DNA from 2 places in the Paenibacillus sp. FSL R7-0652 genome. Region 2 is predicted to be linked to the other one. Evidence: predicted binding sites of a transcription regulator. Region 2 holds the regulator's gene; the other holds the start of a gene.
What was found. The regulator LexA, encoded in region 2, represses DNA repair genes until DNA is damaged. The targets are predictions, from matches to a motif close to CGAACATATGTTCG.
Positions count from the first base shown of each region.

Region 1 (11,730 bases), 600 kb from region 2:
CCTCGGCTTCATAGAATTTCACATTATAGGCTTTTATCTTATTTTTAATAAATGAAATATCTGAATCATAGTCAGATTCTGCTAATTGAGCTAAAGTGCTTCGCTGACTTTCCACAATTTCACAATCAGAGTCAATTTTAGCTTTATAATAGATGATTTGTTCATCCAAGCGTTTATTGTCCTTAAGACCTTTAAAAATACCTTCTGTCCTCTCAATTTCCCGAGTCAAATCCTTAATCTCATCAGTTAGAGATCTTTTATTATGATTCAAATGATTAAGTTCGGCAAAAAACGAAAGATTCTGTTCTCCTACACCTTGAATTTCATTTTGAAGCCATTTTTTTGATTTATTTAAGTCATTCATTTTTTCGTTTAATTTTTCATGAGGCTTACCACAAAGAGGACAAACATATTCGCCAATTTCAGGCTTTGAGTATTCCCCTCTCTCATCTAATCTCTTTAAGTTTTCTTGATAGCTGTCACCATAATTCCGACTCAACTCTAAATTTTTCACAGTCAAATCCAAATCATGCTTTTCACGTCTTTTTAATTCCAAACGCTCTTTCAATGCAAAATAACGAACTTCCATTTCTTCAGATAAGTAACTTTCTCTAGTGAAATCAGGTAATTTCTTTCTTAATTGAAGCAGTATATGAATAGGTGTGTTTTCATCTAGTTCTTTACCTAATAAAGCGTAGTAACTTATAAAACTCTTAATCAGTCTACCTCGCAATCTTTCTACAGCATTGTTATAACTCATCTTATCACGTTCATTGCGTTTCTTGTTTTTCTCTAATTCATCTAATTGAATTAATAGTGAATAGTATTCTTGATCAACCCAACCAGCAAAAATAGGAAATTGCTTAATAACATCTTCTTTTTTGTAATAGTCATCAAATCGATAGAACAAAGCAAATTTGTTCGCAATTAAATTCTGGTGCTGAAATAAATAAGATGTCATATTTCGGACGGAGGGGCGCCCTTCTTTTTTATTAGTGTTATCTGACATGTCCGTAATTTCCATTCCAAATGCGGCTTCAAGTTCTTTTTTCGCTTGGTCAACAGTAATCATTGTTTCTTCAGTGAAAAGCTCAAGTTTAATATCATTAATATCAAACGTTTTGGTTCTAATTACGTACATCTGCTTTCGACCATTATCCTCAAAACTTTTTCTACCTACAATAAGGTTCAAAGTTCCTATCCGAAATACAGTAACGAAAAATTCTGTGAAATTTGTAATGATACCCTTTGGAATATAACTTCGCGAACTCCCCATACAATAATCTATAATTTCTAAAAGCGCACTCTTTCCGCTTTTTGACTCACCTGTGATTATGTTTAAACCCGAAGTGAACTCCACTTCTTTTCGTTCGCCCTCTTTACTTAGGACACAAATTGCCTTTATATACGAATTCAAAGGGTCCTCACCCCTAACTTTCTAAAAATATCAACATAATTTGTTCTAGCAAAAATGACGCCTAAATAGTGCGCTGCTCTCATGTAATATCTTATGTCAGCAACTTTTATCTTTTCATAATTAACCTTGCTTAGTAATGAGACCTCTTTACTAATAGAAATTTTGCCCTCATTTACTGCAACAATAATAGCTTCATCAGTAAGTTCTTTAAAAAAAGAATATCTTTCTTGAATTCCACCTAACAGAACTCGTTGATTTACATCTTTTAAATACATCGAAAATATAGAACTTTTCTTAGTCGCACTAAAAAGAAACTCTCGAGAAGGTTTATAAAAGATAATAGGAAAGACTAAATAAAGTAGATGGTACTCTGCTTTCTTCCCTTTATATCCGTTCAAAAAATGTTGTAATAACAAGCTTAAAAAGAAAGGATTTAGGGATAACGTTTGAATTGAATGTAGGTTATTATCTTTTATTTTTTCAGATTCCATATCAATTTCCCTTCATCAACGATAGAGTGAACAATGCCTTGCTGAAAGAAGTCACGATTAGGATTAATTGTCCCAAATGGCATAGCTTCTAGTAACATGACCTCATCGAAGAAATCTTGTGACACTGCAGTGTAATTGTCCAACTTGCAACGCCTTCTCAATGACTTCCTCATGCGCTGTAGACGTTTGTTCAAATCACTTTTGTATTCAATAACATCGTTCAAATATATTGGATCATCATTAAAGTGATCTATATAAGTTTGATTCATTCTCCAGTAGTTCACAATTGCTTCTTCAACTTCATCCTCGCATTCAATATCCAAAATCTCTTTAACGAAATCTTTATCCATATAGCTACTTACATTACTAGGTGCTTCATTAGAATACGTTCCTGGAAGGGGACGTGAACCACTAGCCTGTTTATCACGAATGGAAGTGGCGTGTGTTTTGTACTCATCGTGTGATATCTCCCACTTCCCATTGTTTTCAACAGGTCTCATTAGAATGGAGCCTAATAACTCATATATAAATGAATCTTCATCTCCGCTCTTGATTAAGCTAAATGAAGGATGTTGCTTTATTTTATCTTTCCTTTTTGTTATATCTTTTTCATTAAGTTGCAGCTCAAGTTTAGCCAAAGTTTTCAGGATAACCGTATTTTCGACTGAAAAAATTTCATTATAGAACTTTCTAAAGCTTTCTTCTTTCTTCTTTTGCTCATCGCCTTCATCCTTAATTATTTTGAACCTTTGCTCTTCATTTAACTCATTCCATTGATGAAATATGGAATCCTCGCTGGTCATAGATGTAGAAACGAGAATAAGCCTTTTAAACTTATCCATATTTTGATGATTAATTACCCAGTTTTTTAACGATTTCCAAAAATCTGAATTTCTGCTCGATAAATTATGCTCATCTTGGTGATGTTTAATCTCCATGTTCGCAGAATTAGATTCAGAACTTATAGCAATATCTCCAAACCTTTCGACATGAATAATCTCCCCAGGCTTTAAATCTAGGCAATGTTCAAGCACAATCAAGTAATGAAATATATCTCCAAGTTTTGTTTTGGTATCGTCGTTTTTTTGCAAATTCAGGAATCTCACCTCTTATCTCTAATCCAATACTGTCACTTTTGTTTCTTGTATTTTTCCAACTAGATCAAATATACTAATTTTCACTATCGTATGTTGTCGAATCCTGTTGTCGAACTAACAATTATTAAAAAGTTAATCTGACTATACTAAACTACAACGTTTTTGACTGTAATGATTTGGTTACTCATGCTACACTATCGTTAAATAAACAAAAGGACGTGGCATAGGTTAATGTTTAATAAAATTAGCCCTAAAAAGAAAAATAAAGTAGGAGATCAATCCTACGGAAATTTTGAGACGTCTAGTTCTATAGAAGGGGCACAATATACCAAATATAGAAATGACAAAGGCGGAGGAGGATTTGCCGCTGAAGATGCAAACGTTCTTTCTGATCGGATGAAAGCTAAAAAAGTAGAGACGGTGGGAACCAATAATGCTAAAAATGGGGCCGATCGAATAAGCAATGGTGAGCAAATTCAAACTAAATATTATAGTTCTGGAAAATCATCAGTTGATGCTGCTTTCGATAGTCAAACCGGGTTGTATAGATACAAAAAACAAATACTTGAGGTACCCAAAGATCAATACGAGGAAGCGTTAGCACGTTTTGAAGAAAAGATAAAAGAGGGCAAAGTACCCCATGTAACCGATCCCAAACAAGCTAAAAAGTTACTCAGACAGGGTAGCGTTACATATAAACAAGCAAGAAATATTGCTAAAGCAGGAAACATAGATTCTTTGTGGTTTGACCTTAAATCACAAAGTATTGTGACAACAAAGACTGTAGGGATTAGTTTTATCATCCAATATGCATGCAACAGGTGGAATGGTCAAAATAACAAAACAGCACTCAAAATTTCACTTTTGGGTTCACTACGTACAGGTGGATTGACTTTAAGTCTTGGTATTTTTACTAGACAGTTTTTAAGAACAGGTATGGGTAGGAGTTTTACGGTCTTCACAACATCAATGTCCAAACAAATTGTTAATTCATTGTATAAAACAAAAATCGGGAAGGACATCGTCCATAAATTAGCATCAGCTATCTTAGGAAAGGAAGTTGTTGGTGCTGCTGCAAAATCTGCTTTAACCAAATCGTTACGAACAAATATTTTGACCACTGCGATTACAACAGCAGCATTTACAGTACCTGATTTGTATCGTGCATCTATAAGCAAAAGAATCTCTTGGACACAGTTCTCAAAAAACGCAACTGTTAATGTTGCTAGTGCAGGAGCAGGTTTAGCAGGTGGTTACGGAGGAACTCTCGGAGGAGCTAAATTAGGTGCAGTAATAGGAAGTTTTTTCGCACCTGGCCCAGGTTCAGCCATAGGAGCCGGCATAGGAGCAACAGTAGGTTTGATAGCTGGCGGTATTGCAGGAGGAGCATTAGGCGCACAAGGTACTAAACTACTGTTGGATCAATTTGCCCAAGACGATGCAAAGAAAATGCTTGAACTTGTCCAAGATGCTATTACAGAGTTAGCTGAAGACTACTTGTGTACAGAAGATGAATTGGACCTCATTGTTAAAGAGCATATTGAAAAAAGTATTTCAATTGATTGGTTACGTGATATGTACGCAGAAGGTAAGACATTAAACAATAAGGAACTATCTCAAAAATCTTTTGCCTATCATACGTTTGAACCATTTTTTACGGAAGCTGCACACAGGAGAGAATTAGTACATTTACCTACTAACCGAGAGATCAAACGTGCCCATCGTAAAATGAAGTTATCCTTTTTCTTGGAATTTACGAAATATAAACTTTTTATATTATTAGGCATTCGAACCGAGTTAAAAGAACTTTTATAAATAGTAATATACTCTTATATTTCATATGTAAAACAAGCGCCAATGGCGCTTGTTTTATTCAGCATGCTGTCTGAGCAAGTGGACGTCTCTCATCGCGAATGGATTTAGATCCTTACCATCATTAATGTGGCTGATACGTTCATAGGCTCTTGCCAAATCAACCAGCTTAATACATTCTGCATCTCGAGACAGCGCGTTTTTAGCAGCTTCACGAAGCAATAAATATGATAGAGTGCATAGCTCCGTTTGACGCGTACATGAATCGTTCACAGCACTCTTCATCCATTATGTATGATTCGGTCCATGCTCATTTAGCTTAATGGAAGAAAGCATAGTCTCAAATGGGATGTGAAACATGATCTTTACCCCATCTTACGTTTCCCTAAAAATTCGGTTTATATTTTTCTCGTTGATCATTTACTATGATTTATTGATATTCTAAATTCATATATAATTGCTACAGTGCGTTACTTTGAATACCCACTTGGTTCGTTTACTATTTTAAATTTGTAAGATTAGCATATCTCTGCTCGAAAATATAATTCAGGAGGAGTCTGCATGTTTAAACCGTATGAAGAATGTTTCTGTGAATCAGGGAAGAAATTTAAGTTTTGCTGTGGGAATGTAAAGAAGACCGATGAGAAAGTAATTACATTTCAAACTTATGAATATCGCGAAATGGAAAAAGTATTAACAAATGCGAAAAAAAATCATAATTATATATGTCTATATCCGGGTTGTGAAGAAAGAGCAATTTCATCACACTCAATACAAGAAAATAGATTCTTAGATAAATTATCTTCAAATGGACATGTATTCCAAGTAGATATGAACTTAAAAACTAAAGTTGCATATATTAATCTAGAAGATAAGGGATTAGTAAGGATGCATCCACATTTCATGGATTCTGTTCAAAACATGATCGAGATGTTTTTTTTAATATTGAGAGAAAGAATGAAATTTTCTCAACCCCTGAGCAGTTTTTTTTATTTGCCTACAGAGCATTATCTCAAGGACTTTTCACTTCCCAGGAAATGTATTATATGAATGTTATTGCAGCTAGGAAAAAACCCTTAGTGGTAAAAACTCCTTTGTTTTACCAGAAAGTCATGGAGAAAAAGTACATAAGAAAGTCCTTTCAAGTGTATAAAGATTTATTTGATCAAATGCTACTTACATCTGATTTTAAAAAATTAGAAACTGTTAAATTCACACTTCACAAAAAAGCAGACGTTGCTATATCTTCCTGTTTCACTTTACCTTTTGATATTTTTGGAGAGCAGCTTTCTCACAAAGAAGAACCTAAAAAGATAATGCTGACCGTCTGCTCCGAAAATGGTTAAACGTTTATTCTTATTAGCTGGCTTAAATCAGAGTCTCATTATTTCCAACCGCTCAAGGCTCAGTTGGCATTGTTAGACGAAGAACATCTAACTATATTTGTTAATAACATTATCCCAATGTATTGCGAAAATTACTTTATAAGTGCAAAGCTTTGGGAAAATTTTAGTCAAGATGCCAAAAATGAATTTTTAATAATCAATAAATGGGGTTTGAGCTACGAACTACTACGTAATCTTCAAAGCAAACGTAGTTATAGTTTCTTTTACAATGATCTAGAGATCCCGACCCTAAATAATCACACACACATCGTTCCCATGAAATAATTTAAAGAAGTAAAAACAAAAATAGGCTTTTTTTGTTTTTACTTCTTGATTAGTATCAGCTAGTCAGTTTCTCAAAGACGAAATCAATCATCTGTCTGCACATATCACCAGCTGCAACTTCCGACCGTTAGTTAAATCTGCATAAGATGTACTTATCATATATTGCTGCTTATCAACAATTCAGGAAATTTAACTCGCTCTTTATCATTAACAAAGAAAAAGAATAAAGAATAAGCCTGATGTATCAAGCTTTTTCCTAGTGTTCATTATCATTTCCTTTGTATTTTATCATTTCATGTGGGCAATTCAGTAATATCAACGCTCATATGTTCAGTAAGCATTAGGGTTACATCCACTTTCACTTTGCTCCACAATAGTGTCATTTTATGAAGGTAACCCCTTACCGAATAATCTACCGTTAAACTCAGCTCAGATCTCTTTTCATCTATGATTTTAATATGATGTTGCTTTAAACTTTGTTTTGATTTGTACATCTCTACAGCAATTTTCTTTTGAGTACCGTCCAAGTAGTCAACATACACAGATTTCATTTTGAAGTTTGAAGCGTATATTTTATGCTTATCTACCTCCAGAGCATCTAAAAGATAAGGGAGCTCTACCACCCTCTTCACGAGTGAAAGTTCCTCAGAAGTCTGTTGCACTTTATACGCCTCCTTCTTCAAGTTTTACAGTGACCAATTGATCAAAATCAACCCATTCAAATCCATTCTCCATTTCAATTTTGATTTTCTTTCCAAAGGTACTGACTGAAGTGACGATCCCGTGTATATACCGATTGCCCCACTCATGAAACACTTCAAAGGTGGCTTGCAATGTATAAGTGAGCGACATATCTATATGTTGAGCAATAATATCCCACTCATCTTCATGGATCAGCGGTTTCGTTTGATAATGAACTTGAGTACGATGCTGTATAATCCGTTCTTTATGTTGAGGAAGCATCATTCGGCTCGATTCCCATAATCCATTGGCCTCCAGTTTTTTGCTCATTTATAATGACCCCCAATTTTAGATGCTCGATCTATCGCTTGGCCAGCAGCCGTAATGGAGCTCGCTCGTAGGATGGCAATGTCGCCAAATCGATCCTTAATGTCGTCCATCACCTGATCAATGGCTCGTTTCTGCTCTTGATCATCAAAAAACGATAGTTGATATGTATCCGCATTGGATAATTGAGACAGGGATACGCCTACACGGCGTACAGGTTGCCCATCCCAGTGTTGATGGAATATGCGTTTGGCTATCTTGCATATATCAACGGTTATATTTGTAGGATCAGACAGTTTAATCTGCCTGTGAAAACCAGTGGGGTGGTCAAAATCCGCTCCAGACACACTTACGGATACGACACTACCCATCAGTCCCTTTTTGCGGGCTCTTCTGCATACTTCTGTGCAGATATCGAGAATAACCACTTCGACCTCACAAGCCTCTGTGAAATCTCTATGCAGGGTCATTCCGTTTGCGATATCTTTTTGTGTACTGTGCGTGTTGACGGTTACCGGCGAATTGTCGAGTCCATTTGCAACTCGCCAGATGACTTCTCCATTAACACCCCACTTACTTCTTAATTTGGAAAGAGGCGTACTCGCCAGGTCTCTAATGGTTCGGATGCCCATCTTCCACAGATGTTTTTCCATTCTTGAGCCAATCCCCCACATATCGCGAATGGGCTTATCTCCAATGTGGAGGTGCAATTCCTCTTTCTTTAAGTGGAAAATGCCACCCTCTGCTTTTTTAGCAATCATATCGCAGCACAATTTACTTATGATTTTGTTTTCACCAATGCCAGCTCTCGCGTATACGCCTGTTTCATTATAGATTTTGGCTTGAATTTGCTTGGCTAAATCGATTGGATCATTACCAAATAGATGCATAGACCCAGTAAAATCAGCGAATAATTCGTCTATACTGTACGGTTCAACGAGATCGGTGAACTCCTCAATAATGGACATGATTTGAGTGGAGACTTCGATGTATAATTGCATGTGTGGTCTCACAAGGATCAGTTCAGGGCACTTCTGAAGGGACTGCCAGAGTGGTTCCGCGGTTGATACACCCTTAGCTTTGGCTAATGGACAAGCGGCAAGAATAATTCCAGAACGTCTTGCTGGATCGCCTGCGACGGCGAGTGGTCTATTTTTGTATTGAGGCATTTTTGCCTTTTCGACTGAAGCATAAAACGACTGCATATCGATGAGCATAATGGTTCGTTGCTTAGTTAACACTGAAATCACTCCTGTACATTTAAGAACGTATATTTGTATATATTATAAACAGAACATATGTTCTTTATGCAAGAGGTAAATATTTATATTAGGCATACGAAGAAGTCATGGATTCAAATCATACTAAGTCATGCCAGCTTCTCCATCATTTGAACTCCCATCTGAACCAGAGTTTTCATTCTGTAAAAATGTAAATGCAAGTATTGTATTTTAATCGGTCAATCGTAGTCTTGGTGGTACCAAAACTACCGCCTCATGAACAGCGGTCGTATTCCTGATACTAGTCAATATTAAATTCTTCATCAGTCTCATAAGTTGAAAAAACAATGAGGGCATTGATGCCACCAGACTTGCTGCCAATTTGAATATGTACTACGAGAAACAAACTGGTTTCCATTAATGTTGTATGTCGTGTTACATAAGGTGCATTTGAACGCTTGTATTGGAAGTGGCTGAACTTTGAGTATCTCCCCATCGATCTGATTAATGTATTTTGCAAGACTAATATCGAAATTTAAACGAGGTGAACCTTGGAATTTAAGGTGTCTTCCATTCTGTCTTTTTTATTTTTGATTCCAAGTTTGCTGATACCTTAGAATTTGATTCTTTTCTTCCTGCTGGGGATTATTTATCACTCCATTGTCGTGGTAGCTATGAACAAAGTTATGAAAGAGTTATGGAAGTTGTTAAGTATGCCGAAGAGAATGATTTTTCCCTTTTAGGAGAGTCTTTCGAAGTTTACGAAATTAATAATCGTCATACTATGATGTCAGAGCAATACTTGACTGAGATTCCAATTAGGGTTTAAATGGCCGAGAGATTGATAAACTTTTATGCTTAACATCCAATGAATTCGAAAAAAACCTGGATTCCTGACACAGGTCTGTAAAACTGGTGGAAAATAGACAAGTATATTATCTATTGAGAAATCCTCCTGATCAGACTGAAGTTCAGATGTGTTCCCTTTCCCATCCACATGTTTGACATAGAACAGTGCATCGTATACATCTTCTAATCCTGCCATTTCTTCAGAGATTGTAATGTGCATTTCAAGGACATCGGAAGCAAAAACTCTCATAACTTCGTGTGAAATTGTTTCACCGTTACTATAGCATGCGAGAGTTTCCAAAGCAGATCTCTTTTGTCTTACATGCATACAGCAGTTCCAAGAAGTTCCCTCCAAAAATTTAATACATAATTATGTCCCACGCGTATTAAACCGTATACCTTCCCATCTGATGAGAGGTATATCCGGGTTTCTTCCTACCTACGCACCAAATCCAATACTCCCTTGCCTTCAACTGAATTGTGCTCCAAGTCGGACTTTCACGGCGCAAAGAAGCCTCCGAACCGGACCGGAGGCTTCTTCGTCTTTTGATGTTGAGTTTGCGAACGTGTTCGTGGGGACTTTTTTTCTTAGCTACGATGAGCTGATAAGCAATTGCGATATCCCCTCTGAAAAAGATCACTAAGTGGTTTCCACTGCGTTCTGTCCGATAACATAAAAAGCCGCTAAAATAGCGACTTCAATTAGATGGTGTGTTCTTATCCCTCTACAACTCAGCTTCTCAATCAAGAAGGCTTAAACTTAATGAATTGATGCGTTCAGTGGCAGTTATGAAAATATTTTATCTATTTTGATAAATTATATACTGTTATTTTGCCTGCGAGCTTGAAATTCTTCAAATTTACTAGTCAAGACATAGATGTAGTCGCAGATAGCTATTGAGAAGTCGAGCAAATCTCGAGCATCTTCTTTCGTTATCTCTACCTCCGTGGCATGAGCCCCCATGTTTCTATGTATACGTAAGGCTTCTCCCCATTCGAATATTCTGTTGTCAATAATCTGAGTATCTAATAATTCCTTCAATCCATCGGCAAGATTTCTACCCGTTACCTGCTTATCTTTGCAAATCGCTTCTAGTACTCTCCCACACATTACAACACAAGCCAAATAAGCTTTTCCTATAAAGCACTTTTCAGACTCATCCAGTGAAATAGACACTAAAGCAGGTAAATTTTCAGTAAAGTTTTCTTTGCGGAGAAGGCCATACTCTAACTGATCTCCCCCAATCCATGTTATTGTTGAAATATACCAAGCGCTGCCGAGCCACAATCGCCTCTCCACATCTTGGGCACGCTAGTAAGAGAATTTTTTCTTCAGGAACTTCTTCAGCATGACTGAACACTTCCCCCTTTTCCAATGCATCAACTGTAACATCACAATACGAGCAATCAATGACCATTTACGCTCATCCTTTCATGTGAATCATGTTCCAAACTGTAGTTCTCATTAGAAATTTCTTTTTAAGACGCTGGAACAAACTAAACTTAATTATGATAGAAAAATACCACATAATTTTACTCATTCCTTAAATCCTCCAAGTTATAAGTTGAAACACTATTCAATATTAATCATTAAATAATTCGGGATACATTTTTACAATATCTGTATTTAAAGCGCGTGCTTCAGTTCTTTTGTTCTTTGTAATAGAAATAACTTTTTCAAGTCCTTCTTCTTCTTGGAACGATTTATATGTGCTTTTAACAGCAATTTCAAGGTATTGTTTCTTTAATAATTTTATTTCATTTTCAAGCCTTTTAATCTGCTCTTCTTTTAAAGAAAGATTCGAAGCTAAGTCTTGACTTTGCTTTTGAATGGAATCGTGAGCCTTCGCCTTTTGATACAGAGCATTTAACATCTCATTAAAATGAGATAATGCGTTAATGAGACCCGTCTTGTTGTTCCAATGGTTCTCGACAAGTTTAACGATATTGGGTAATGGTAACCCCGTTTCGATTGTTGTAGACTCCGGTAAGTCAGTTTGGTTGAGCTTTGCTATCTGTTCTGACATTCTTCTTGTCCAAATGAATCGATTTATTCCAGTTTCTCTTTCCAAAATCGATGGATTGATTTTCTTCCCTGGATTTTTTGTAATAAATTCTAGCAAGCTGTCCCTTAATTGCTTATCCGTATATTTTGGTGGTGCACCC
Region 1 covers NZ_CP152001.1:4,366,258-4,377,987, forward strand. The annotation lists gene MKY97_RS19200 (DUF3732 domain-containing protein) at 1-1,417, opposite strand, end outside; gene MKY97_RS19205 (three component ABC system middle component) at 1,414-1,908, opposite strand; gene MKY97_RS19210 (hypothetical protein) at 1,890-2,999, opposite strand; gene MKY97_RS19215 (hypothetical protein) at 3,237-4,820, shown strand; gene MKY97_RS19220 (hypothetical protein) at 5,379-5,867, shown strand; gene MKY97_RS19225 (hypothetical protein) at 5,864-6,163, shown strand; gene MKY97_RS19230 (hypothetical protein) at 6,781-7,149, opposite strand; gene MKY97_RS19235 (YolD-like family protein) at 7,151-7,498, opposite strand; gene MKY97_RS19240 (DNA polymerase IV) at 7,495-8,712, opposite strand; gene MKY97_RS19245 (DUF4145 domain-containing protein) at 10,382-10,852, opposite strand; gene MKY97_RS19250 (hypothetical protein) at 11,148-11,730, opposite strand, start outside.
Region 1: the regulator LexA is predicted to act here: its motif matches at 8,759-8,772, upstream of MKY97_RS19240 (DNA polymerase IV).

Region 2 (11,730 bases):
GGAGTGTCTTCAACCATTTAAACGGTTTGAAGACACTCCCTAACAAAATATTTATTATACCATAATTTAGTTTCCGCATGTATACTGTAAAGTGGACAAGAGCGGACTATAACTGACCTCCGTATGAGGGGAGGTGGTAATATGTCTACTTATGAAGCACTTATCCTTATGATCTCATTTGCTGCACTTGTAGTGTTAATTATTAGTAAGAAACAGAAATAACCGCCCTCTCGCCAAAGACTGCGGTTATTTCAGGCAAAGTATTACCGCTCTTGTCCGTTGTAAAATATAATTTACTAAAACAAGTAGCAATTCAATTTTAACTTCAAACGTAACGCATTACAATATAACTATAATAGTTATTTTTATTCTTTAAAAAAATGTAACACGTTGAATATAATTACACCACTAACCAGAACATGGATAACGGTGTTTTTCTTTTGACGGATTGCAATATGAAGTGAGACACCTGCTGGGAATTAATAAAAAAAGCCCAAATTCGGATTCGTTTTCTTTCAATTGCCGACCGATTTAGAATATCGCTTCTCCAGCAATACCTTTGTATGTGTTTATTTTAATGGTTAGCATTGGGAGATCGGAAAGAAAATCGTGAAATAGAAACATACGTTTTTTTATGCTGCTGTAACGGTGGAAATGATAAAATGGTTAAATATTTACATATGATCCGCTGGCGCTTGTACGTATTGTCCTTCAGCGGCATGTTGAAGAGAATATTCAAGGAAAGTTTTATAAAGCAAAGCAATTTGCTTGTTAAGAATACTTGTCTAAACTGTCGGATGAATCCTTTGGAAAATTTGCTCAGGGAATACATGAAACGACACCATCTTGAGTTCATCACGTTAGAGAATTGGAAGCAAGATGGGGAACTCATCTTCGAAATTATTTTGAACAAGAGGTTTATAGGCAGTTGGAAATTGACTTCAAGAAAAGAGGATTTGGGGCTACCGGTCTTGGTGTACTTGATATCGGGAATAACATTTTCTACGATTGTGAATTTGTCCAGCACTGGAGTACAATTCAATATATCGTGGAAAAGTCTTACCCAAGATATGCTAAAGCATTAGAAAAAATGTACATTTACGAAAGACTTGAGGAGTTTGGATGTTCCTGAAGAATTTGGAATGAACCGTCAGCTCATGGAAAGAGTCATGACCGATCAAGGATATCGGGATTTTCGTGAGTTTACTCGCCTAGATGATCTGGCGGCAGCTAATCATGTTGATTGGCTGCCTTCTTTTTTTGATCTTACGTTTCTTTAATCAAATTTATTAAAGAACGTTCAATTGTTTCTGCTGAGCGACCTTATGCTATATAGAGAGAGTTGAAATCAGAATAATACAGCCTTTCTTAAAAAATGAATCTAATCTTTATGCAATACGTTAATTATGGTAGGATTATCCTGAAATAGAAAGGAGTGCAACAACATTGAAGAGGTTACCATGGATATTAGGAATATCTTTAATATTAGCTGTTTTAGCGGCAGGCTGTAGTTCAAATTCACAAACGGTCACTGAGAACCTAGGAACTGAAGTGAAGAATCCAACAGATCCTTCAGTTAAAGAAAATCTAACTGAAAAATACATCAAAGCAGCTGGGGAATTCAAATTGAAGGAATATACGATTAGTGATATTCCTGAAAATCCTCCGTCTGAAGAAGAATCTGTTAAACGCTACGAGGTGATGGAGCCCTTTTTCGCTCGAAATTTCGAAGAAGAACCTGTCCACCTGAGTCATACATCACTAGTCCTACGAGCCGCGTCCAAACAACAAGCTTCAATGAAACCGGAGAACATGAAATTCTCAGTTTATCAAGAGTTAGAGGATTACGTTGATTTGGACTACACAATGGATCTCGTGCTTGAGAAAGAAAACGGTGAAAAACAGGTTGTTCCCTTGAAGGGAGTTCTTACACTCGTAAACAAAAATGATAAATGGCTTGTTCAAGCCGATGATTTTGACCAATCAGCTTTCAAAAAATTACTTCCGGATACTGAAGTATCTAAATAATAAGTTTTCATCTAAAAAGGACTTGAACAGCTTGTCGGAATTTAATACATCTTAAGCTTCCTCGGCCAAGCACTTAACAAAACATACAAGATATTCGGATAAAAATTAGATGAAGTACGATGGAGGTAAATTATGATCAGAAAATCCAGGTTAATAATATTGGCTGCTTTAACTTTCGGTGTCATTTTGTTAGGCAGCACATCCTTGATCCAAGCTAATGATCGTACTGAGATAAGCGATTACTCGAGTTCCATGGAATCAGTCCCTGCGAGCTTGATGTATGATTCTGAACATCCTGATGAGATCTATGTTAAAGATTGCGGTGTATTTGTGAAGATGGAAAGGCCGATTATGGATTACAGTGGTATGATTGTGGCACATGATTTGCAGCAGGTTACCAAAGAGACAGCAGTAATTTTCGCCAATGGCGATCAGTACTTAAAACAGAAAGGCTGGAACTAAAACATCGATAAGGTCAAAGCATGAAGGACGAGAGAAGGATGAGCACACAATGGCTTGTCCTTTTTACATTCATTCAATTAAAACGACTAAGAACATCCAATTCCTATTCAGAAGCTGAGAAAAAAGAACAACATTCAATTCTATAGAGCAGGGCGTTTTAAAAAAAAGTAGGAAAATTTCAGATTTTTACATCGGAAATGTTTCAATTATATGTTGATAGTTTCATATATAAAAGATATAATTAATTTAAATTTTGAACAATATAATTTCAAATAATTTAATTGGGGATGTTAATGATGAATCAAGCAAAACAACTTGTAAATACACAGCGCACCTTTTTTAATACAGGACGGACTAAAAATGTGGAATATCGTATTGATGCTTTGCAGCGGTTGAGAAAAGGAATTGAAAAGTACCAGCAGCGAATTCTGGACGCGCTCCATACTGATTTGAATAAATCTGAAGCAGAAGCGTATGGGTCCGAGATTCGCATCGTACTGGGAGAGCTGGATTTCACTTTGGAACATCTGCAGGAATGGGCAGCACCTCGCTCAGTACCAACAAGTTCGATTATGCCGGATGCAGTCAGCACGATCTATCCAGAACCTTACGGCGTTGCGTTAATCATCGCACCTTGGAATTATCCGTTTCAGCTGGCGTTTGGACCGCTCATTGGTGCGATTGCTGCTGGAAATTGTGCAGTTATCAAGCCTTCAGAGCTTACACCGGCTACATCTCATCTAATCCATGACCTTATTCAGGAAGTATATCCCCAGGAGTATATTGCTGTTATGGAAGGCGAGGTAGAAACAAGCACAGCACTGCTGAATGAGAAATTCGATTATATTTTCTTCACAGGCAGTACAGGTGTTGGGCGTATTGTGATGAAAGCTGCTGCAGAGCATTTAACTCCGGTAACTTTGGAGCTGGGTGGGAAAAGTCCGGCTATTGTGCATCAGGATGCTGATTTGCAGCTGGCTGCTCAGCGGATTGTACGGGGAAAATTTCTGAATGCGGGGCAGACTTGTGTTGCACCAGACTACTTGTTGGTACATGAGCAGGTGCATGATCAACTTGTTGAACAGATCAGAGCTGAAATCTCCGAGAAATTTGGCGCGAATGTCATGGAGAACGCGAGTTTCCCTCATATTGTCAATGCGCGCAACTTTGATCGTTTGTCTGCTTTCCTTACCAATGGCACGGCTGTCATAGGGGGACGATCAAATCGTGATCAGCTTATGATTGAACCAACCGTTCTTGAGGATATCTCATGGGATTCTCCTGTTATGCAGGAAGAAATCTTCGGTCCTATTTTACCAGTATTTACGTATAATGATCTTAATCCAATGCTTGATGAGATCGTACGTCGGCCTAAACCACTTGCGCTGTATCTGTTTACGGAGAGTGAGGCTTTACAGGAACAGGTCTTGACTCAAGTTTCCTTTGGTGGAGGATGTATTAATGAAACACTCTCCCATATGACCTCGCATTATTTGCCATTTGGCGGTGTAGGAGAGAGCGGAATGGGCTCATATCATGGAAAACAGAGCTTTGAAGTATTTTCACACCACAAAAGCATCCTTAAACGAAGTAAATGATGGATTGGATTTTTACGAGGATACAAGGGGTTATCAAGTTGGAGGGTCCTGTTCTAGCTGGAGATAAATAATTTATAGTAAAAAGAGGTTGTCCTGTAAACAGGGCAACCTCTTTCATATTAAAGTTAAGATCAAGCAAATGAAGCAAGCTAAATCAAAATAAAGGCAGCTTAATGAATGTCGCGGAAAAGGCCGATAACCTTACCTAAAATACTAACATGTTTCAACCGCAGCGGCTCGAATGTTGCATTCTCCGGTTGAAGGCGTATATGATCTTTTTCCTTATAAAATGTCTTAACTGTAGCCTCATCATCCTCAGTCATGGCAACGACAATATCCCCATTATCTGCGGTCTGCTGCTGACGAACAATGACATAATCTCCATTAACGATACCGGCTTCAATCATGCTGTCCCCGACAACGGAAAGCATAAATACTTTCTGTTCGCCTACATAATGAGTAGGGAGCGGGAAGTAATCTTCAATATTTTCAGTTGCTGTAATCGGAACCCCGGCAGTTACTTTACCCACGACTGGAATTCGTGCAACACTGTGGGCAAATTGATGAGAATGCTCGGACTCTTCCTGGCTCAAGAGTTCGATTGCTCTTGGCTTGGTGGGGTCACGTCTGATTAAACCCTTCTTCTCCAAACGATCCAAATGTCCATGGACCGTAGAACTGGAAGCCAGTCCAACGGCTTCGCCAATTTCTCGTACGGAAGGAGGATACCCCTTCAACCGGACTTCATTTCGTATAAACTCCAGAATAGCCTGCTGCCTGCTGGATATCTTCGACATACCGTATCAACCCCATTTTAGTAACGTTTGGGAAAATTATAACATAGAACCTCCGTTCGTACAAACATAAGTTCTAAAGAAATCGCATTATTTCAGTGATTTCTTCATTTTACTCTTTTTTTGTGGATACTCGAGTTAAATTTGAGGGCAAGGTCTTAATCATGCGTATGTTAATTTCGGATTAATGACGTTTTAATGTCGAAAAAAGGGCGAACAATTGTTCTAAAAAAGTTGTTGAACAAAACAGGTGTTCGTGTTATATTGTTTTCAACAGATAGGAACAAACGTTTGGAGGCGGGATGCAAAATGAGATATTCAACTTATCAGAGCATTTATGAACCGGTGAATTCGAAAGCTGTGAGGTCTAACATAGGGCAATTTAGAACATTAATATCACGATTCAAACTTTCGCAGGGGTTAATCAAATTAGCTATTGCTTCATTAATTATATTGATAGGCTGCAGTACTGTTCTAACCGTATTTGCTGGTAATGAGAAAGAGCTGCTTCCTGGAGGAAAGATCGCTGTATCTCAGGGGGAGACGTTGTGGAGTATTTCTGTGGAGCATAAACCAACTACGATGGATACGCGTGTATATATAGAAGCAATTAAAAAGGTGAACCAACTGGAATCAGCAACAATTCAGACAGGACAGGTTTTGGTATTACCTCAGTTTGCTAAATAAAATGCATTTGATCGTGCATTACCGCGCGCCAACTTGACAAGCTGCCTTTATCATGTCAAAGTTATTATGACTTTGTAATTTTGGAGGGGACAAGCTTGGATATTGATAGTCTGGTAGCACGTATTAACGAATTGGCTCGCAAGCAGAAATCCACTGGACTGTCAGAGGAAGAACTTACTGAACGTGCCAAGTTGAGAGAAATTTATTTGGGTAATATTCGTAACAATTTCAGACAGCAGCTCGATTCAATTGAAATTGTTGACGACGAGAATGGTCAGGGCCACCAAGGCAAACTCAAACATTAATTATAGAAACCTAAACATATCGTTATGATATTTAGGTTTCTTCATGCTATTTGGGATGCTTACTATAGGGGGATAAGAGCTTACACCGAGTTATGTAAGCCGATACAAGACACATAAGGGGGATTCACATGTCGCGGCGTTCGTTCGAGAGAACGGTTCGGAAAAATTCTAAGCAATTGAATCAACAGCGTAAAAAAAGCGGTCAACCTATTTCGGGAAATCCAGGTGAAGATATTTACAAAGGAAGAAGCTTGTTATTTCCTATCTTTCTAATTGGTTTGGCGTTTCTGTATCTGTTCATGAGTACTTTTTTGGTTAAAGCTCCAATGACCACATGGGATTGGGTAACGATGCTGCTTTATGTATTTCTGGCTGTTATTTTTATGCTTCGACGTCCTTACATTAAAATCAGCAGCAGCCGGATCATTACAACGAAGGGGAACCGCGAGCGCTCCATTGGCGTTGATGATATTATCAAGTTCAGATTTGAACCAGGCACGGTTGTCATTGAACATAACAGCCGCGGAAAAAGATGGGTTTTTACCAAGTTGTTAAATCGTTACGATACAGAAGCAATGACTGAGCGATTGATGAAATTTGCAAAAGCTCACCAGATCACCGTGGAAACCATTGATAAGTAATTAATGTATAAAGGGGCAGATGATCGGAATGGCATTGAAAGCGATTATGTTCGACCTGGATGATACTTTACTATGGGACGAGCGCAGTGTTCGAGAGGCTTTTCATGAAACTTGTTTAACTGCGGCAGCAGAAACAGGCGTTAATGCCGAGGCACTTGAAGAAGCTGTTCGTAACGAAGCACGTGAATTATACGAATCCTATGAGACATTTCCTTTTACCAAAATGATTGGAATCAATCCATTTGAAGGCCTTTGGGCCAACTTCAATGGAGGAGAACAGCCAGAATTCCGCCAGCTTGAACAGTTGGCTCCGATTTACCGGAAGGAGTCCTGGCGCCGCGGTTTGCTCAAGCTGGGTGTCGATCAAGAAGAGCTTGCAGAACGTTTGGCTTCACAGTTTGGGGCAGAACGCAGATCGAGACCTCATGTTTATGAGGAAACAATGGATACGCTGCGTCATCTGCAAGGAAAATACAAACTGCTGCTTTTGACGAACGGATGTCCTGCCCTGCAGCAGGAGAAGCTGGATGGTGTACCTGAGCTATCTCCTTTCTTTGATGAAATTATTATCTCTGGCAGCTTTGGTAAAGGTAAACCTGATCCATCCATTTTCGATCATGCTTTAAGTAAACTCGGTGTTAAAGCAGAAGAAAGCATCATGGTTGGCGATAAACTAACAACGGATATTCGCGGTGCGCTTTCTTCGGGAATCCGTGCGGTTTGGATTAATCGCGAAAACAAAATCAACAATGAAACCTATTCACCTGACCACGAAATCAAACATTTATCTGATTTGGAAGATATCATTGCGAATTTCTAAATATCTTTGAGAATATGGTTTTACGCAACAGCTACAATACTCATTTAACATTGGTTATGGCATGAAAGATGTGATCTTTCGTGTGTCATAACCAATGTTTTTTTGTTTATGAGCAAACAGAGGAGTGTTTCTAACAATCTGTTAGGAGCAGTTGTATATTTTTTTTGCGAAAAGATATTGAAATTAAGAAACTGCTGCTATAAAATACAACTAACATACTAGTATGACTAGTATTTAAATTCTTCGATGCGCAATCCATTTTCTTTTAAAATTCAATTTATATCACACTTTAAATTTAGTCAGGTTCTTATTCGGATGCCAAAGCAAACCTTGTGAACAAACATGATTTCATATGAAGGGGACCAGCATTATAAAGTGGTTTTCATTTGTTTGTATTGTAAGCGCTTCATATCCAAGAAATTTCAGTTAACATTCAAACAAAAGCAGAATTGTTCAAGCTCTACATTTCTGTATATGTTTGATTGTACATAAAACAAAGTTGGTACCGCTTACATGTTTATTTTGCAGTGGGGGTGAATCAAACAGCATAGAGGTCTTCTGGATCAATGTGATAGAGGACATGTCATCTAAGGGATACCATATCATTTCCTAATCAAGTCATGGATCGGAGTGAATGACACATGGAGTCAGAAACATCAAAGGCAGCAATACCGATGATATCTTCACGCAGAGAAAGCAGATTGCGGACAGCTGCTGCGTTAATTCGTAAGGATTGGCAGTTGTACTCGCTGTTAGTGCTTCCCATCATTTATCTGATTATTTTCAAGTACGGCCCGATGTTAGGTAATATCATCGCATTTAGACGTTTTGTTCCCGGTGGGAGCATTTTTGGGGAAACCTGGGTTGGCCTGCGTTACTTCAAGATGTTTATAGAGGACCCGACGTTCTGGCGAGTCTTCAGCAATACACTCATGCTGGGCGGGCTTGCGATGTTGTTTACATTCCCGGTGCCGATCATATTTGCGCTCATGCTTAACGAGGTGAAGAGCAAACGCTTCAAAAAGTTTGTGCAGACAGCCTCATATCTGCCTCACTTCCTGTCCATTGTTATCGTAGCCGGTATGATTCTGCAGCTCACAGCAGTAAACGGTTCAATCAACGGTCTTGTCGCATTTTTCACAGGAGATAACATTCCATTTATGCAGCGTGCAGAATGGTTCAGAACGATATATATTTCATCTGAAATTTGGCAGGGTATGGGCTGGGGAGCGATTTTATATCTGGCAGCACTGACCACCATTGATGATTCGCTGTATGAAGCCGCTCGAATTGATGGAGCGAATCGCTGGAAACAAACCATTCATGTAACGATTCCAGGTATTTTACCAACGATTGTCACGTTACTGATCCTGAATATGGGGAACTTCCTGGCTGTAGGTTTTGAGAAAATCCTGCTTTTGTATAATCCGCTGATTTACGAAACTTCTGATGTAATATCGACCTATTTGTATCGTGTGGGTCTTGAATCCAGCAACTTCAGCTATGCCACGGCCATTGGATTGTTTGAATCGATCATTGGGCTGACTCTGGTATTCAGTGTAAACGCTATTTCACGCAAACTGACACAACGCAGTTTATGGTAGAGGGGGAGCATCATGCAGGAATCCACATCATACAAGATATTTAAAGTGTTCAATGTCACGTTTTTGCTGTTTGTTGTTTTTATTACTCTGTATCCGTTCCTGAACGTTGTTGCTCAATCCTTCAGCAGTGAAGCGTATATCAACTCAGGTAAGGTAAGTTTATTTCCAAGAGGATTCAATGTAGATACGTATAAAACCATCTCAAAGGACAGCATGTTCTGGTTGAACTATAAAAACACAATCATTTACACGGTGGTAGGTACGTTAATCTCCATGTTTATGACGACTATTTTTGCCTACGCACTTTCTAAAAAAAGGCTGATGGGACGTAAATTTCTGACGATGTTTGCCGTGTTCACGATGTTCTTCAGCGGTGGTCTGATTCCTAACTACGTTCTGATCAATTCCCTTGGTTTCAATAACACCATGTGGGCACTGGTTGTCCCGGGTGCAATAAGCATATATAACATGCTGATTATGAAGTCCTTCTTTGAAAACATGCCGGAAGAGTTAGAGGAAGCCGCGTCTATTGACGGTTTGAATACGTACGGTATTCTGCTGCGTATCATTCTTCCTCTTAGTAAAGCGGTCATGGCGACGATGGTGCTGTTCTACGCTGTTGGACATTGGAACTCCTGGTTCCCGGCTTTCTTGTATCTGGACAAAAAAGAGCTGTTTCCGGTCACCATCTATCTGCGAAACATGATTGCCGGAGCAACAAGTGGAGCCACTGCCGGGGCAACCTCAGCGGATAACCTGACTCAGATTGCAGCTAACATTAAATCGGTAACCATGGTTCTGACGATCCTGCCGATTCTCACCATCTATCCATTTGTACAGCGTTACTTTGTAACCGGTATCATGTTGGGATCAGTAAAACAGTAAGTACCGCACACATGGTGTTAGAACACAATAAAAGGGGATGAATGTATTGAAAAGAAAGCCGCGTAATATGCTTGGCAAAATGATTTTGGCAATGACGATGTCTGCCGTACTCGCTGCGTGCAGTAGTGATGCTGGAACGGGTCCGGATATCTCAGATGTGGGTACGAAATCAGCGATGGAGAGTTATAATGCTGGTGATACGTTCAAAGCCACTGAACCGTTCAATCTTTCCATTTTATATAGTGACCAACCGACATATCCATACAAAAAAGACTGGCTTTTGTTCAAAAAAATTACGGAGATGACAGGCGTTACACTGGAGCCAACGATTGTGCCGATGAGTGACTATCCACAGAAAAGATCTCTTTTGATCAGTTCTGGTGATGCACCTTTGGTTATTCCGAAGACCTATCCAGGGGAAGAAGCTGCGTTCGTATCCTCGGGAGCAATTCTACCGATCAGTGACTATATCGATTTGATGCCTCACTTCAAAGAGAAGGTAGAGAAGTGGAAGCTTGAACCGGAACTTGAAGGACTTCGTCAGGAGGATGGCAAGTATTACGTCTTACCGGGATTGCATGAAGAAGTGTGGCCAGATTATACCCTGATTGTAAGAACGGATGTGTTTAAAGACAATAATATTGCTATTCCTACAACCTGGGATGAACTATATACGGCCGCGAAAAAGTTGAAAGAAATCTATCCCGATTCCATTCCGTTTTCCGACCGCTTCAAGTTTAACAGTACACTTGGCATTGCGGCAGCTGGATTTGGTACCAAAGCCGGCTGGGGTTATGGAAACGGCTTGACCTACAAAGCAGATACGGATGAATTTGTATCGACAGCTGCAACGCCGGAGTATAAGGAACTGCTAACGTTTTTCAACAAGATGGTATCCGAAGGACTGCTCGATAAAGAAAGCTTCACACAAGACGATGATCAAGCGACTCAAAAGTTCGTATCAGGCAAATCGTTTATGATTAACGGAAACTCACAGACACTTGTGCTGCACCGGAATGACATGAACAAGACACTGGGTGAAGGGAAATACTCGATTGCCAAGATTACCGTACCGGGAGGTCCAAAAGGACAGTTAATGTCTGGTTCGAGACTCGAAAATGGTGTGATGATCTCAGGTAAAATTAAAGATAACGACAATTTTAAAGCGATATTACAATTTATTGATTGGTTATATTATAGTGACGAAGGACAGGAGTTCACCAAATGGGGCGTAGAGAACGAAACGTTCACTAAAGAAGACGGCAAACGCAAATTGATGGATGATATTAATTACAACGGATTGAACCCGAAAGGTACAAAAGACCTGCGTGTTGATTTCGGATTCTCTGGTGGGGTATTTGCTTATGGAGGAACAACAGAGCTGCTTCAATCCATGTTTAGCGAAGAGGAGCTCGTGTTCCAGAACAATATGAAAGAGATAAAAGAAATTATTCCGGCCGAGCCGCCTATTCCGTATTCTTCTGAGGATCGGGAACGTGTAACGCTCCTCAGCACACCTTTGAAAGACTATACGGACCAGAATACGTTGAAGTTTATATTGGGTGAGCGGAAGTTGTCTGAGTACGATGCATTTCTTAAAGAACTGGAAAGCCAAGGTTTGTCCAATTATCTGAAATTGGCGAATGACACCTATAAGACCTACAAGGAAAATAAAAAGTAAGCCGCATGATTTGAAGCCGAGCTGCCGTTTCGCTGAGCATATTTAAGTGGAACGGCAGTTTGTGCTAATATGAAGGGAATATGGTTGGGAGAAAGAGGTCAAGGGATGGTATTAAATCAGAAAATGAGAGGCTCTACCAGGGCTTATTCCTATAATTTGGTAAAAGAAAGAATTCTTCATCTGCAGCTTGAACCTGGCACCAAGATTTCCGAAAAAGAGATTGCA
Region 2 covers NZ_CP152001.1:3,767,185-3,778,914, reverse strand. The annotation lists gene MKY97_RS16740 (hypothetical protein) at 1,143-1,280, shown strand; gene MKY97_RS16735 (hypothetical protein) at 1,447-2,028, shown strand; gene MKY97_RS16730 (hypothetical protein) at 2,161-2,490, shown strand; gene MKY97_RS16725 (aldehyde dehydrogenase) at 2,787-4,088, shown strand; gene lexA (transcriptional repressor LexA) at 4,259-4,885, opposite strand; gene MKY97_RS16715 (LysM peptidoglycan-binding domain-containing protein) at 5,192-5,569, shown strand; gene MKY97_RS16710 (DUF896 domain-containing protein) at 5,665-5,874, shown strand; gene MKY97_RS16705 (hypothetical protein) at 6,003-6,515, shown strand; gene MKY97_RS16700 (HAD family hydrolase) at 6,544-7,335, shown strand; gene MKY97_RS16695 (ABC transporter permease subunit) at 8,010-8,939, shown strand; gene MKY97_RS16690 (carbohydrate ABC transporter permease) at 8,952-9,824, shown strand; gene MKY97_RS16685 (extracellular solute-binding protein) at 9,871-11,505, shown strand; gene MKY97_RS16680 (GntR family transcriptional regulator) at 11,611-11,730, shown strand, end outside.